DNA from 3 places in the Streptomyces spongiicola genome. Region 3 is predicted to be linked to each of the others. Evidence: riboswitches for the same ligand, from Rfam matches in the RefSeq annotation. Region 3 holds a riboswitch; each other region holds the start of a gene.
The links. Region 3 has a riboswitch for cobalamin ahead of DDQ41_RS05695 (cobalamin biosynthesis protein). Riboswitches for the same ligand answer to the same signal wherever they lie in the genome.
Positions count from the first base shown of each region.

Region 1: it holds a riboswitch for cobalamin, as region 3 does, so the genes downstream of both, DDQ41_RS12690 (hypothetical protein) here and DDQ41_RS05695 (cobalamin biosynthesis protein) in region 3, are expected to answer to the same signal.
Region 2: it holds a riboswitch for cobalamin, as region 3 does, so the genes downstream of both, DDQ41_RS30095 (energy-coupling factor ABC transporter permease) here and DDQ41_RS05695 (cobalamin biosynthesis protein) in region 3, are expected to answer to the same signal.

Region 1 is NZ_CP029254.1:2,907,251-2,912,622, forward strand. It holds gene DDQ41_RS12670 (ABC transporter ATP-binding protein) at 1-109, opposite strand, end outside; gene DDQ41_RS12675 (FecCD family ABC transporter permease) at 145-1,146, opposite strand; gene DDQ41_RS12685 (ABC transporter substrate-binding protein) at 1,650-2,642, opposite strand; gene DDQ41_RS12690 (hypothetical protein) at 2,982-3,371, opposite strand; cobalamin riboswitch at 3,412-3,610, opposite strand; partial or broken gene DDQ41_RS12695 (cold shock domain-containing protein) at 3,962-4,185, shown strand; gene DDQ41_RS12700 (IclR family transcriptional regulator) at 4,427-5,179, opposite strand; gene DDQ41_RS12705 (aromatic ring-hydroxylating oxygenase subunit alpha) at 5,183-5,372, opposite strand, start outside.
Region 2 is NZ_CP029254.1:6,921,378-6,926,749, reverse strand. It holds gene dhaK (dihydroxyacetone kinase subunit DhaK) at 159-1,151, shown strand; gene dhaL (dihydroxyacetone kinase subunit DhaL) at 1,287-1,883, shown strand; gene dhaM (dihydroxyacetone kinase phosphoryl donor subunit DhaM) at 1,880-2,284, shown strand; cobalamin riboswitch at 2,302-2,521, shown strand; gene DDQ41_RS30095 (energy-coupling factor ABC transporter permease) at 2,551-3,243, shown strand; gene DDQ41_RS30090 (energy-coupling factor ABC transporter substrate-binding protein) at 3,240-3,608, shown strand; gene cbiQ (cobalt ECF transporter T component CbiQ) at 3,615-4,364, shown strand; gene DDQ41_RS30080 (energy-coupling factor ABC transporter ATP-binding protein) at 4,361-5,227, shown strand; gene DDQ41_RS30075 (oxidoreductase) at 5,325-5,372, shown strand, end outside.
Region 3 is NZ_CP029254.1:1,314,779-1,320,150, reverse strand. It holds gene DDQ41_RS05710 (serine hydrolase domain-containing protein) at 60-875, opposite strand; gene DDQ41_RS05705 (MerR family transcriptional regulator) at 964-1,419, shown strand; gene DDQ41_RS05700 (aldo/keto reductase) at 1,426-2,439, shown strand; partial or broken gene DDQ41_RS05695 (cobalamin biosynthesis protein) at 2,942-3,196, opposite strand; cobalamin riboswitch at 3,228-3,389, opposite strand; gene DDQ41_RS05690 (hypothetical protein) at 3,541-3,762, opposite strand; gene DDQ41_RS05685 (inorganic phosphate transporter) at 3,775-5,133, opposite strand.

The DNA.
Region 1 (5,372 bases), 1.6 Mb from region 3:
CCAGCCCCACCACCTCGCCTGGGGCCACCCGCAGCGACGCCCGGTCCACCAGCGCCCGTCCGCCCACGACGACCGAGACGTCCTCCACGGCGAGCGTGCCGGGCGCCATCGCCGTGAACACGGCCGCAGCCGCGGTGGTCTGCGTCATGTCGTCCTCCGTCGCATCAGCCACAGGAAGAAGGGGCCGCCGACCAGGGCGGTGAGGATGCCCACGGGGATCTCCTCGGGGCTCATGGCGGTGCGTGCGGCGAGATCGGCGGCGATGAGGAACGCTGCGCCGAGCAGTGCGGCGGTGGGGAGGGCGCGGCGGTGGTCGGCGCCGACGAGCAGCCGTACGACGTGCGGCATGATCAGGCCGACGAAGCCGATCTGGCCGCTGACCGCGACGATGGTGCCGATCATGAGGGCGACGAGCGTGAACAGGGCGGCGCGGAAGCGGTGCACGTCCAGTCCGAGCGCCACGGCGGCCTCCTCACCCGCGAGCAGGAGGTTGAGCGGACGGCACACGCCGAGCAGGACGGCCGTACCGAGCAGGACGGCGCCGACGGGGATCCACAGCACCGTCCAGGTGGTGCCGGCCAGTCCGCCGAGCATCCAGCGCAACGCCGACTGCGTCTTGTGCGGGTCGTCGGAGGTGACGATCAGGAAGCTCGCCAGTGCGGACAGCACCTCGGCTGTCGCCACGCCCGCCAGCACGAGCCGGACGGTGGTCATCCGGCCGCCGGACCGGGCGAGGAGGTAGACGGCGACCAGGGCGGCGAGTGCGCCGAGGAACGCCGCCACCGGTAGGGAGAACGCGCCGAACAGGGTGAGGTTGAAGACGACGACCAGCACCGCACCGACCGAGGCCCCCGACGAGACCCCGAGCAGCATCGGGTCCGCGAGGGGATTGCGCACCAGCGCCTGCAGGGCCATCCCGGACACCGCCAGGCCCGCTCCGACGACGCCGGCCAGCAGTACGCGGGGGAGGCGGACGTCGATGACGATCGTCTCGCGGACCGGTGTCCAGGTCGGGTCGGCCGGCGCCGGATGCACCCGGTGCAGCAGGATGCCCCAGACCTGGTCGGCGGGGACGCTGATGGACCCGGTCGCGATCCCGAACGTGGCCGAGACCACGACGAGCGCGCCCAGCAGCGCCAGCACCAGCGGGTAGGGGACCCCGGGGCGGCCCGGGACAGGGGCCGCCGCCCCGGGCGCCGTCCGGGCGCCCGGCCTGCCGGTGGCTGCGGCTTTCGTCCGCTCGGCCGCGTCGACGGCTGGGGCCGCGTCGACGGCTGCGGTGGCTCCCACGGCTTCCGTCACTCCCGAGGCTTCCGTCACTCCCGAGGCTTCCCTCGCTCCCGAGGCTCTGGTCACTTTTGCGGCCCTGGCCGCCACGGCCACAGAAGTCGCATCAGTTACATCGGCAGTAGCGGTCACCTCGGCCGCAACGGCCGCGCCGGTCGGGTCGGTCACGCCGTCCGCCCGGGCCGGGTCGCCCGCGCCGGTCACCCCGGTCACCCCGGTCACGCCCGTCACCCCGGTCACGCCCGTCACCCCGGTCACGCCCGTCACCCCGGTCACGCCCGTCGCAACGGCCGCGCCCGTCGCAACGGCCGCGCCCGTCGCACCGGCGGCGCCGGTCGGGTCGGTCGGGTCGGTCGGGCGGGTCACTTGAAGCGTTCCGGGTGGATCTGGCGGGCCAGGGACTCGACGCCGGAGGGTACCCGGACCCCCAGGACCGTGGACGACAGCGGGAGTACCGCGAACCGCCGGTTCTTGATGGCGGGTACGTCCTTGAGTGCCGGGTTCGCCAGCAGGAACCTCTTCTTGTCCTCGACCGTCTGGTCACCGTAGTCGTAGATGACGACGACCTCGGGCATGCGCTCGGCCACCTGCTCGAACGACACGTCGCCGAACGCCTTGTCCAGGTCGGCGAAGAGGTTCACTCCACCGGCCCGCTTGATCATCTCGTTGCCGACGCCCGCCCCGCCCGCGGTGAAGGCGGTCTTGTCGCCACTGTCGTAGACGAAGACCTCCACCGGCTTGGCCCCGGCGAGCTTGTCCTCCACCGCCTCCAGCGTGCCATGGAGCTTCCTCAGCTGCTGCTCGGCCCGATCCGGCACACCGAAGATCCTGGCCACGTTCCGGATCTCCCGGTCCATCGCGGCCATCGTCACGGGCCCGGTCGGGCACTCCTCGATGTTGAGGTAGGAGTTGATCCCGGCCTTGGACAGGGCGGCGCGGCCACGGCCCTCCTTCTCGTCGAAGGTGCTGGCGAAGCCGCCGTAGGCGAGGTCCGGTTCCGCCGCCAGCAGCGCCTCGAAGGACGGGTACTGCTCCGCGATGACCTCGATGCCGTCATACGCCTCCTGGTACTCGGGGAGGATCCTGTCGTCGAGGTATGCCGTGCCCACCATCGACTTCTCCAGTCCCAGTGCCAGCAGGACCTCGGTCGCATGCTGGTTCAACGACACCGCGCGCTGCGGAGGCCGCTGGTAGGTCGTCTTCACACCGCAGTTGGCGACGGTCACGGGGAAGCCCTCGGCGGCGGGGCCGGCGGCCTGGGCGGCGTCGTCCCGGGTGGCGCTCCCGCCACAGCCGGATACCAGCAGGGCCGCGGCGGCCATGGCCGTCAGCAGGGATACGGGACGCTTGCGCATGGTGTGGGTCCTCTCACCATGGCACGGTCCGGACGGTGGTCCGGAGCGTGGCCGGATTCGGGTAGACGGGACGGGGCGGGGCGGGACGGGGCGGGGCGGGACGGGGTGCGGGAGGCAGCACGGAACCGGTCAGGCGGGCGGATTCGGGGAGACCGGCCGACCCGGGCAGACCCGCCCATCAGGGGAGACCGGCCGACCCGGGCAGGCGAGGCGACCCGGGTTGGCGGGTTCACCCGGGTGGACCGGCCGACCCGTTGAGGAAGGGCGGAGGTCCCCCGGGCGCGCGATGCCGGGGGCCGGCCTCAAGGTCGGGTCGCCTGGTCGGCCCGCGTCGCCCGGTCAGCCCGCGTCGCGGAGCGGCGCTGAACGGGCACGCCGGGGCAGGGTGAAGGCGTAGAGGTCGAGGATGTCCGTGAGCGCGGCGACACCGGGGCCGCCTGCCCGCACCCAGGCGGCGACGTCCTCGGTCGCGGCCGGGTCGTTGACGAGTCCGAACCAGACCGGCCGGCCGCCGGCGGCGCGTCCCTCGGACGAAGGCTGCACCACGATCACGTTCGCCTGATCGCACACGTCGAGACAGCCGGTGATCCGGACCGGGGCGTCCTTAGCGAGACGCGCGGTCTGCTCACGGTGGTCGACGCCGGTCACCTTGGAGCTGCCGCAGCAGCAGTCCCGGCACACCACCACCCGGCACGGCACCGAACCGCCGCGGGAAACCTCCACGGGCATCACGACAAGCCCTCCTCTCCGGGGAGATCCGCCCCAGTCGTGTCGAGGAGGCGACCGCGTGAGTCTCCTGGCTCTCGGGTCAGTGCTCGTCCCGGCCTTCCCACCCGCACACGGGCAGTGGTCTGTTCGGGATCCGCTCGCCGATCACAGTGGCGGGACCGCGCCGGATTCACACCGGCTTCCTCGTTCCGCCGTCGCCTTTTCACGGACATCATGGCAGAAGACCACGTCATGTCATACGCCCGCGGTCCACCGGCCGGGGGCAACTGCCGCACCCGGCCCGCGCACAGAGGCAGCGCGCGGCGCCGAGGGCTCGCACGCACCCTGGACAGGCGACCCGTCCGTGGTCGCGAGGCGGTGGGCCGCATCGGCGGGTTCCGGCGGGCCGTTGCGGGGGAACGGCGTCGGGAAGCGGTACGCGCCGGTGCCCGGAACCGGGACTACACCGGGACCGGGACCGGGACGACGACGCCCGGTGCCCGCCGCGGCAGTGTGCGGTCGGTGCCGGCAGCCCACCGGAGGGAAGCAGGCCGGTGCTGCGGCGTCCCGCCGCACGCGGCAGCCACCCACCGGGCCCGTAGGGTACCCCCATGGTGATCGCGACGGTCCGCGAGTGGCGCGACGAGAGGGGTGGGGCGTCCTCGACTCCCGCGAGACGCCCGGCGGCTGCCGGGGCCACTACTCCCGCATCGAGATGGCGGGTTTCCGCACGCTGTCACCGGGACAGCCGGTGGATCTCCGGTGGGAAGCCCCCGGCTTCAGCCAGGACGGGTACGACTACCGCGCGGCGGGCATCGTGCCCCGGCCCGGGTGACCTCAACGGTCCGGGCCGACCGGGGCGGCGGCGCGACCACGACCGCGACCGCGACCACGACCGCAACGGACCGCCGCCGACCCGGTGTCAGGGACCGTTGCGGTCACCCGGACCCGGGGCGTCAGGGACCGTTGCGGTCACCCGGACCCGGGGCGTCAGGGACCGTTGCGGTCACCCGGACCCGGGGTGTCAGGGACCGTTGCGGTCACCCGGGCCCGGGGTGTCAGGGCCGGCCGGGGCGTCAGCGGCGGCGCAGGACCGCGGTGGCCGTGCGCAGTCGCTGTTCGATCTCGCGCCGCTGTCCCGCCCGGGACGTCGGCAGCGAGACGCTGATGCCGAAGAGGGTGCCGTCCGGTGCCGCGGGCAGGGCCACCGCGAAGGAGACCAGCCCCACCTCGTACTCCTCGAGCGAGCGGGAGAGGCCGTCGTCGCGGACCTCGTCCAGGGCCTTGGACAGCTGGGTCCAGGTGGTGTGGGTGGCATCCGTCAGCCGCTCGTAGGGCCCCTTCCCGACGAGTCGCAGCACCTCCTCGTCCGGCAGTTGGGCGAGCAGGCACTTGCCGAGCGCGGTGCAGTGCGCGGGCACCCGCAGCCCCGGCTCGGCCCGCGGGCTGAGCAGATGGCGGCCGGGCGCGGAGTCGAGGTAGACGACCTCGTTTCCGACCAGGGTGGCCAGGTTCGCGGTCTCCCCGGTGTCCTCCGCCAGTCTGCGCAGGATCGCGCGCGCCGCCTCGGACATGCCCATGCCCTCGATCAGCGGCCCGACCATCCGGGCCACCTGCGGGCCCAGCCGCAATCTGCGGGTGCCCGCGGGGCGCGCCAGGAAGCCCTCGGCGACGAGGGTCGCGCACAGCCGGTGCACGGTCGGCAGGGGCAGGTCGAGGGCCTCCGCTATCTCGCTCTGGGTGAGTTCCGGATGTGCGTCGTCGAAGAGCCGCAGAATCGCGAGCCCCCGGGAGAGGGTCCGCGATCCCGCATCACGTGACTCGCTGATCTCTCAGTCCTCCCGAAGTCGGCCCAGCACGAAGCGCTGGAACGCCGAGATGGTGTGCTCCGAACCGAGGAGGAGCCGGCCGCGCTCCACCCCGCCGGACGAGGCCCCGCGCTGTACGGACTCCACCAGGTCGGTGTCCTCGGCCCCCACCTGGTCGTCGAAGGCGAGCATAGCCTTGATCCACGCCTCGTCG
Region 2 (5,372 bases), 5.6 Mb from region 3:
CCCGCACCCGCGGACCGTGCCGGCGGTTTCGCGTGAGCGCGGTGCCGGGCGGGCCGTTTGCGCCGATACTGGCAGAGGGTGTGCGGCGCGTTCCGCCACGGCCCGCCCGGGAGGACACCGTCCGGAGCGATCGACGCCGGTCCCGTCAGGAGGTTCCCATGAGGATGCTCATCAACGTCCCCGAGACGGTGGTCGCGGACGGCCTGCGCGGCCTGGCCGCGGCGCACCCCGGGCTGAACGTCGACGTGGAGAACAGGCTCGTGGTCCGGGGGGACGCCCCGGTCGCGGGCAGGGTGGGCCTGGTGTCCGGAGGCGGGTCGGGGCACGAGCCCCTGCACGGCGGGTTCGTGGGGGTCGGGATGCTCTCGGCGGCATGCCCCGGCGAGGTGTTCACGTCCCCGGTGCCGGACCAGATGGCCCGGGCCGCGGCGGCGGTGGACAGCGGGGCGGGTGTGCTCTTCGTGGTGAAGAACTACACGGGCGACGTGCTGAACTTCGACATGGCGCAGGAGCTCGCCGAGGACGAGGGCGTCCAGGTGGCCAAGGTGCTCGTCGACGACGACGTGGCCGTCCGGGACAGCCTGTACACGGCGGGCCGGCGCGGCACGGGCGCGACGCTCTTCGTGGAGAAGATCGCGGGCGCCGCGGCCGAGGAGGGCGCCCCGCTGGAGCGGGTCGAGGCGGTCGCCCGCCGGGTCGACGAGCGGTCGCGCAGCTTCGGTGTCGCGCTCAGCGCCGTCACCACCCCGGCCAGGGGCACCCCGACGTTCGACCTGCCTGCCGGCGAGCTGGAGTTGGGGATCGGCATCCACGGCGAGCCCGGCCGTGAACGGCGGCCGATGATGACCTCGCGCGAGATCGCGGACTTCACCGTGGAGGCGGTCCTCGACGACCTGAGGCCGTCGAGTCCGGTGCTGGCGCTGGTCAACGGCATGGGCGCGACGCCGCTGCTGGAGCTGTACGGGTTCGGCGCGGAGGTCCACCGGGTGCTCGCCGAGCGCGGTGTGCCGGTGGCCCGGACCCTGGTCGGGAACTACGTCACCTCGCTCGACATGGCCGGCTGCTCGGTGACGCTGTGCGAGGCGGACGAGGAGATCCTGCGGCTGTGGGACGCCCCCGTGGAGACGCCCGCGCTGCGCTGGGGCCGCTGAACCGTGCCCGGCCCGGGCGGAGTTCCCGGCCCGGGCGGCGAGGGCGGTGCCGCGTCCGCGGGCCGCGACGACGCGCACAAGGGAGCCGACGTGCACAAGGGAGCCGACGTGCCACGAGAAGCGGACGCAGACGCGGTGCTCGACGCGGAGTTCTTCCTCCGCTGGATGAACGCCCTCGCGCGGGCGGTGGACCGGGAGGCCGCGCGGCTCACCGAGTTGGACGCCGCGATCGGGGACGCCGACCACGGGACCAATATGCGGCGGGGTTTCACGGCGGTGGCGGCCGCGCTGGAGAAGGACGCGCCGGACACTCCGGGTGCCGTACTGACGCTGGCGGGGCGCCGGCTGATCTCCACGGTCGGCGGGGCTTCGGGGCCGCTGTACGGGACGCTGCTGCGGCGTGCCGGCAAGGCGCTCGGCGACGAGGCCGGGGTGTCGCGGGCGCAGCTCGCCGAGGCGCTGCGCGCGGGGATCGCGGCGGTGGCCCGGCTCGGCGGCGCGAAGGCCGGGGACAAGACGATGCTGGACGCGCTGGAGCCGGCGGCGGCGGCGCTGGACGAGTCCTTCGCGGCTGCGCGCGCGGCCGCGGAGGACGGTGCGGCCGCGACCGTGCCGATGCTGGCCCGCAAGGGCCGCGCGAGCTATCTGGGCGAACGCAGCGTCGGGCACCGGGATCCGGGGGCGGCGTCCTCCGCCCTGCTGGTCGGCGCCCTCGAGGAGGCCGCGCGATGACCGGTGTGGTGGGGATCGTCCTCGTCTCGCACAGCGCGCAGGTCGCCGCGGCGGTCGCCGATCTCGCCCGGAGGCTGGCCGGCTCGGGCGACGGGGTGCCGGTGGCGGCGGCCGGCGGCACCGCGGACGGCGGCCTCGGCACCAGTGCGGACTCGACCGCCCGCGCCGCGCGCGAGGTGGACCGGGGGGCGGGGGTGGCCGTGCTGGTGGACATCGGCAGCGCGGTGCTGACGGTGAAGGCGCTGCTGGCCGAGGGGGACGAACTCCCGGAGGGCACCAGGCTCGTGGACGCGCCGTTCGTCGAGGGGGCCGTCGCGGCGGTGGTCACGGCGTCCGCCGGAGCGGATCTGGACGCGGTGGTGACGGCGGCGGAGGAGGCGTACGGCTACCGCAAGGTGTGACCGTACGCATCCGTACGCGGCTTGTGATGCACCTGGTCAACGCACTAGTGTCGCAGGGCCTTGGTGAACGGGAAACCGGTGGAGTACCGGTGCGGCCCTCGCCACTGTGATCGGGAAGTCCGGCTCTCTCCGCGAGGAAGCCACTGGACGGCCGCGGGAGACCGCGGTGTCCGGGAAGGCGGAGCCCGGGCGGCATGACCCGTCAGCCAGGAGACCGGCCGGGGCGCGTTGTCCATCCACGAGGTGCTGGAGAGGTCTCCCTACCCATGCATATAGCCGAGGGCTATCTGCCCCCTGTGCACGCGGCCGCCTGGGCCGCCGCGTCCGCCCCCTTCGTGATCCACGGCGTACGGGCGCTGACCCGCGAGGTCAGGGCGAACCCCGAGTCCACGCTGCTGCTCGGCGCGGCCGGCGCCTTCACCTTCGTACTGTCGGCGCTCAAGATCCCTTCGGTGACGGGCAGTTGCTCCCATCCGACCGGCACCGGACTGGGCGCGATACTGTTCCGGCCGCCGATCATGGCGGTGCTCGGCACGATCACCCTGCTCTTCCAGGCGCTGCTGCTGGCCCACGGGGGCCTGACCACGCTCGGCGCGAACGTCTTCTCGCTGGCGGTCGTGGGGCCCTGGGCCGGGTTCGGGGTGTACGTGCTGCTGCGGCGGTCCGGGGCGCCGCTGATGGTGGCGGTGTTCTCCGGTGCGTTCACCGCCGACCTGTCCACGTACTGCGTCACCAGCGTGCAGCTTGCGCTGGCGTTCCCCGACCCGGGCAGCGGTGTGGTGGGCGCCCTGGCCAAGTTCGGCGGCATCTTCGCGGTCACCCAGGTGCCGCTGGCGGTCAGCGAGGGCCTGCTGACCGTCCTGGTGATGCGGCTGCTGGTGCGGTCCAGCAAGGGCGAGCTGACCCGGCTCGGGGTGCTCCTCCAGGGCGGGGCGGAGAAGGAGGCCGCGGTCCGATGAGCCGCAACGCGAAGATCAACACACTGCTGCTGGCGATCGTGGCCGCGCTGGCCGTGCTGCCGCTGGCGCTGGGTCTGGGCGACCACAAGGAGGAGCCCTTCGCCGGCGCCGACGGTGAGGCGGAGGCCGCGATCACGGAGATCGCCCCGGACTACGAGCCCTGGTTCGCCCCGTTGTACGAGCCGCCGTCCGGGGAGGTCGAGTCGGCCCTGTTCGCCCTCCAGGCCGCTCTGGGCGCGGGTGTCCTCGCGTACTACTTCGGGTTGCGCAGGGGCCGCCGGCAGGGCGGGGCCCGGGTGGCGGCCGCGCGGGACGCCCGGACGCCCGCCGCCGGTGCGGCCGATTCCGCCGGCGCGGGCGCGTAGTCCCCGATGCTGCCGATCGACGCGGCGGCGCACGGCAGCCGCTGGCGCGGCCGCCATCCGGGCGAGAAGGCGGCGCTCGGCCTGGGCCTGACGGTCTGCGCCGTCGCGCTGCCGCCGTGGCCGGGTGCCGTCCTGGTGGCGGCGGCCGCGGTCGCGGTGCTGCTCGGGCCCGCCGGGGTGGCGCCCCGGCGGCTGTGGCGGGCGTGGCGCATCCCGCTGGGGTTCTGCGTCACGGGCGCGGTTCCGCTGCTGTTCGCGGTGGGCGGCCCGGACGGCTTCGTGGCGCTCGCCCCCGACGGGCCCCCGCACGCGGCCCGGCTGCTGCTGCGGACGTCGGCGGCCTCGCTCGGGGTGCTGCTGTTCGCGTTCACCACGCCGATGTCCGACCTGCTGCCCCGGCTGGCCCGGGCCGGGGTGCCGGGGCCGGTCGTGGACGTGGCGCTCGTGATGTACCGCATCGCGTTCCTGCTGCTGGACGCGGTGCACCGGATCCGCCAGGCGCAGGCCGCCCGGCTCGGCCACACCACCCGGGCGGCGGCCTGGCGGTCCCTCGCGGGGCTCGCCGCCACGGCGTTCGTGCGCGCCTTCGACCGGGCGCAGCGGTTGCAGACGGGGCTCGCCGGGCGGGGCTACGACGGGACGCTGCGGGTCCTGGTGCCGCCGGCGGCGGTGTCCGTGCGCTTCCTGGCGGCGACCGCGGGGCTGCTCGCGGGACTCGTCGCCGTCACCCTCGTACTGGAAAGGTCCGTGCTGTGAGCGGTTCCGTGGACGCGCACGCTCGCGGGGGCGCGGTCCCCGTGGTGGAACTGGCCGGCGCCGGGTTCTCCTACCCGGACGGCCCGCCGGTGCTGCGCGGTGTCGACCTCGCCGTGGCCGGCGGGCGGTGCCTGGCGCTGCTGGGCCGCAACGGGAGCGGGAAGACGACCCTGATGCGGCTGCTGAGCGGCGGGCTGCGCTGCGGTGAGGGGCGGCTGCTGCTGGACGGCGAGCCGGTGGCGTACGACCGCGCAGGGCTCACCCGGCTCCGGACGACCGTGCAGCTGGTGGTGCAGGACCCGGACGACCAGTTGTTCGCCGCCTCCGTGGCCCAGGACGTGTCGTTCGGGCCGATGAACCTGGGGCTGCCGGAGCCGGAGGTGCGGGCCCGGGTGGCCGGGGCGCTCGACGCGCTGGACATCGCGGCGCTCGCGGACCGTCCGACGCATCTGCTGTCGTACGGGCAGCGGAAACGGGCCGCGATCGCGGGCGCGGTGGCGATGCGGCCGCGGGTGCTGGTCCTGGACGAGCCGACGGCCGGGCTCGACCCGCACGGCCAGGAGAGGCTGCTGGCGGTGCTGGAGCGGCTCGGGGAGTCCGGCACGACCGTGGTGATGGCCACGCACGACGTGGACCTGGCGCTGCGCTGGGCCGACGACGCGGCCGTGCTGTCCCCGGCCGGGCTGCGGACCGGGCCGGTGGCGGAGCTGCTGGCGGACCGGGGGCTGCTGGAGGGGGCCCGGCTGCGGCGGCCGTGGGCGATGGCGGCCGAGGAGGTGCTGCGGGCCCGCGGGCTGCTGGAGTCGGGCAGTCCGGGTCCGCGGACCCCGGAGGAACTGGGCCGCTGGGCGGCACCGGCGTAGCGCATCTCACCCGGACCTCGTTGTGCAACTAGTTGCATAACGAGGTCTCCGGCGTCTACAAAAGGGGTCGACGCTTATCGCGCGAGGAGGCGCCCCGATGACCCCGACCCCGTACCCGCATCTGCTCAGCCCGCTCGACCTCGGC
Region 3 (5,372 bases):
TCACCGGAGGACCGGAGGCGACCCCGCGCGGCGCCGCGGCCTCGATCGCGGGACCGGCCTCAGCGGCGCAGTTCGGCGAGGACCGCGTCGGTGAACGGCGGCCATGCCCCGACCGCCCAGGGCCCGAAGGCGCGGTCGGTCAGCGCCACACAGGCGGCGCCGGCCTCCGGGTCGATCCACAGGAACGTGCCGGACTGGCCGAAGTGGCCGAAGGTGCGGGGCGAGGACGCCGCGCCGGTCCAGTGCGGGGACTTGCCGTCCCGGATCTCGAAGCCGAGTCCCCAGTCGTTCGGCTTCTGGTGGCCGTACCCGGGCAGGACGCCGGGCAGGCCGGGATGCACGACCGACATCGCCTCCAGCACGGTCCCGGCGTCGAGCAGCCGCGGTGCCTGCACCTCGGCCGCGAAGCGCACGAGGTCGTCGACCGTGGAGACGCCGTCCTTCGCGGGCGATCCGTCGAGCGACGTCGACGCCATGCCCAGCGGCTCCAGCACGCCCTGGCGCAGGTACTCGGCGAACGGGATGCCGGTGGCCTTCGCGATGTGGTCGCCGAGCACCTCGAAACCGGCGTTGGAGTACAGCCGGCGGGTCCCGGGAGGCGCGGCGACCCGGTGCTCGTCGAAGGCGAGCCCGCTGGTGTGCGCGAGCAGGTGCCGCACGGTGCAGCCGTCGGGCCCGGCCGGCTCGTCCAGCTCCACCGCGCCCTCCTCGAAGGCGACGAGCGCGGCGTAGGCCGCGAGCGGCTTGGTGACCGAGGCCAGCGGGAAGCGGTGCCCCGTCGGGCCGTGGGCACCGGCGACGGTGCCGTCCGCGCGCACGACGGCGGCGGCCGCGGTGGGGACGGGCCAGTTCTCGATCAACGCCAGGCTCTGCATGGTCACGAGGGTAACCAGCCGCCGCCCGGGGCGTAACCGCCGGGTTCCCGCTTGCCTGGAGTGCACTCGAACCTTCTAGCGTGGAGGCATGACGGTGCTGGAGACCCCAACCGCGACGGGCGAAGGACGCGTATCGGCGCCACCCGCCCACCCCCGGCCCGACGGGCAGGACCAGTACACCATCGGCGAGGTCGCCGACTGGACCGGCCTGAGCGCGCACACGCTGCGCTGGTACGAGCGGATCGGCCTGACGCCGCACATCGACCGCTCGCACACCGGGCAGCGGCGCTTCAGCAACCGCGACCTGGACTGGCTGGCCTTCGTCGGCAAGCTCCGGCGTACCGGTATGCCGGTGGCGGACATGGTCCGCTACGCCGAGCTGGCGCGCGAGGGGGACCACACCCGGGAGCAGCGGCGGGAGCTGCTGGAGTCGACCAGGCGCGACGTCCGCGCACGGATCGCCGAACTCCAGGGCACGCTCGCCGTGCTGGACTACAAGATCGATTTCTATGCGGGCGCCCGGCGGGCGCCGGAGAGGGCCTGAGCCCCGATGACGGAGAGCATGATCGAAAAGGTACGGCTCGGTACGGACGGCCCCGAGGTCGGAGTGCAGGGGCTCGGCTGCATGGGCATGAGCGAGTTCTACGGCGACACCGACGAGGCCGCGGCACGCGACACCCTGGAGGCGGCGCTGGAGGCGGGTGTCACCCTTCTCGACACGGCCGACATGTACGGGAACGGCGCCAACGAGGAGTTCCTCAGGCCCTTCCTGGCGGCGCACCGGGGCGAGATCACCCTCGCCACGAAGTTCTCCGTCGTCCGGGACGCCGGCGACGCGTCCTTCCGGGGCATCAGCAACGACCCCGCCTACATCCGCGAGGCGGCCGAGGCGAGCCTCCGCCGGCTCGGCGTGGACGCGATCGACCTCTACTACATGCACCGTCGCGACCCCGCGGTGCCGCTGGCCGAATCCGTCGGCGCGATGGCCGAGTTGGTGCGGGCCGGCAAGGTCCGCCACCTCGGCCTCAGCGAGGTGACCGGCGCTGAACTGCGCGAGGCGCACGCCGTCCACCCCATCGCCGCACTCCAGTCGGAGTGGTCCCTGTTCAGCCGCTCCGCCGAGCGGAGCGCGGTGGGCGCCGCCGCGGCGCTGGGGGTGGCGCTGGTGCCGTACTCGCCACTCGGCCGCGGCTTCCTCACCGGCTCGTTCGCGGACGCGGCAGAGCTTCCCGGGGACGACTTCCGGCGCTACCAGCCGCGTTTCACCGGCGACGCCGCCGCGGCGAACGCGGCGCTGCTGGAGCCCGTCCGCAAGATCGCCGCCGCGCACGGTGCGACGCCCGCGCAGATAGCCCTCGCCTGGGTCCAGCGGCGGGCCGAGGTCCACGGTCTGCCGGTCGTCCCCATCCCGGGCACCCGCAGCCGCGGGCGTCTGGAGGAGAACGTCGCGGCCACGCGGATCACGCTCACACGGGACGAGCTGGCGCTGCTGGAGCCGATCGCGGAGCGGGTGGTGGGAGACAGGTACCCGGACATGTCCTCGACGTCGGACTCCCGCGAGTAGCACGCTCACGGGGCCCGGCGGCGGACCGCGCGCCCCCTGGCGGGGATCACCGGCTCCGGTGGGTCCCGTGCCCGGATCGCCTGCTCCGGCGGGGCGTTGGGCCGGGCGGGGCGCCCGCGGCCGGGTGGGGGGCACTCGGCCGGGGGAGGCCGAGAGGACGGCGAGGGGTGCCGGGAGTGCCGCGGGGATGCCGCGGGGACGCCCGGACACCCCGGGCCCGGGTCACCCCGGGCCCGGGACACCCTGGGCCCCGGAGCGCGGCGCCCCTACCGCCCGACTCGGCTCCCCACGCCAGGTCAACCGGGTGGCCGTCGCGCCGGTCCCGCTTCTCGCGGAGGATACGCGCGTGACCTTCCCGTGACCCTTCGCTTCATGGGCGTGTAACACGCCCGCCCGCTTCGTCACCGCGGCGAAACACCGTGCGGCATCGGCGGAAACCCCGGCGCGCCAACCTCGTGCCCCATAACGGGCCGACTTCCCGGGCGGCCGTGCCGGATCACCGGCGCGCGGATGCCGCGGCCAGCGCGCCCGCGGCGACCGCGGCGCCGGCGCACACCGCGGTGTGCAGTGCGCCCCAGCCGCGGTGGTCGTGCCAGAGTCCCCGTTCGACCGCGGCGGCCGCCCGGCCGAAGACCGCGACCGGGTGCCCGCGGCGTGGATCGCCGAGGAGCAGGTCGCCGGCCAGTCCGGCGGCGGCGCCGTACGCGAACGTGATGTCCGGGCGCGGCGGAGCCGGCCCTCCTGCTTCGGCAGGCATGTTCGTCCTCACTCAGGGTCCGCGCCCTGGCTCGACGTGACCGGCGGCGAGGAGTTCCTGGCTCCGGGGTGCTCCCTGGTGCTCCGCGAGGGGGAGCGCACCCGTGACAGTGGCGGGACCGCGCCGGATTCGCGCCGGCTTCCTCTTCTGCCGCCGTAAGTGGCCCCGGAAGTCCACCACGGGCCCCGAACGCCCGTCAACTCGCCCTTGACCTGCGACGGGACGGGGCGCACCGCCCCGGGGCGCGGGTGCGGGGCGCGTACACGGGTGGGGCCGGGCACACGGGTGGGGCCGGGTACACCCGGTGGGTGTGCCCGGCCCCGGTGGGAGGTCGTGCCGCGGCGTCAGACCACGATCAGGTAGATCCCGAAGGCCACCGCCGCCGCGCAGAGCGCGAAGCAGGCGTACGCGCCCGTGCGGGCGAGGCCGGCCGAGCCTCCCCGAGCGGCCGCGGCCTCCTGCTTGGAGAGGCCCGCGATGCCCAGGGTGAACAGGCCCACCAGGGCGACGGTCACGACGAGGCTCACGCCGAAGACGGAGCCCAGAGCTGCCCAGTCGATCTTCATGTCGTTCTTTCCTTACACCGTGGCGGCGGGCGCCGGAGCGGACTCGGAGGACTGGGCCGGGAAGGCGGCCTTCAGCGCCCCGGGCTCGGTCGCCGCGATCCCGGCGGCGGCGTTCGGGGTTCCGGCGGCGTTCGGGGTCTCGGCGGTGTTGGGGGTTCCGGCGGCGTCCGGCGTCTCTGACCCGGGCCCGGCCACCTGGGTCGCGGCGGCGCCGGCCGGGGGCGGGGAGACGGCCGCGATGGCGGTGGTGACGACGCCCGCGGGCGCGATCTCGTCGTCCGTGACGTTGGTGTGGTCGACCGGCTTGCGGCGCGAGATCACCCAGATGGCCCCGGAGCCCGCGACGAGCAGCACGGCCACGGCGGCGATGCCCCAGGCGCCCTGCTTGGTCAGGAACTCCGCGGCCGCGGCGACCAGGCCGGCGGCGGGCAGGGTGAGGCCCCAGGCGACGAACATCCTGGTGGCGGTGGACCAGCGGACCACACCGCCCTTGCGGCCGAGGCCCGCGCCCATCACGGCACCCGAGCAGGACTGGGTGGTGGAGAGCGAGAAGCCGAGGTTCGAGGAGGCCAGGATGACCGTCGCGGCGCTGGTCTGCGCGGCGAAGCCCTGCTGCGGCTGGAGGTCGGTCAGCCCCTTGCCCATGGTGCGGATGATGCGCCAGCCGCCGAGGTAGGTGCCGAGCGCGATCGCGACGCCGGCGGAGACGATGACCCACATCGGGGGGTTCGAGCCGGGCGCGAGGACGCCCCCGGTGACCAGGGCCAGAGTGATGACGCCCATGGTCTTCTGCGCGTCGTTGGTGCCGTGGGCGAGGGACACCAGGCCGGCGGAGGCGATCTGCCCGGCGCGGTAGCCCTTGGAGGTGGACCGGTCCTCGGTGGTGCCGCCGATCCGGTACGTCAGCCTGGTGGCGACGAGGGCCGCGAGACCGGCGACGAGCGGGGCCGCGACGGCCGGGATCAGGACCTTGGTGACGATCGTGCCGCCGTTGACGGCCGAGAACCCGGCGGACATCACGGCCGCGCCGATGAGACCGCCGAAGAGGGCGTGGGAGGAACTGGACGGGAGGCCCAGCAGCCAGGTCAGCAGGTTCCAGAGGATCGCGCCGACGAGAGCGGCGAAGATCACTTCTGGGCGGATGCCCTCCTCGTTGATGATGCCGCCCGAGATCGTCTTGGCGACCTCGACGGAGAGGAACGCGCCGACCAGGTTCAGCACGGCGGACATCGCCACTGCCGCCTTCGGTCTCATCGCACCCGTCGAGATGGTCGTCGCCATGGCGTTGGCGGTGTCGTGGAAGCCGTTCGTGAAATCGAACACGAGTGCTGTCACGACGACAATCGCGAGCAGCAGGGTGATGTGCTCCATGAACCGGGTACCCAGGCAATCGTTCGGATGGTAGTGGCGCGGGTGAACGTAGGGTCGCAGAGTGAACGGAAGGTGAACTGGGATGGGCTGCGGAGTGTCTCCAAGTGGGTTGCGGTCCCTCCGCTTGTGTTCGCGGCGGCACCCCGGAGCCCCCGGGGCGGGTGTGCGCCCCATGCGATCGCCCCGAACTGCGGGCCTGTAGCGCTCTCCGGCGGCCCTGCGGTGACCGCCACATGATC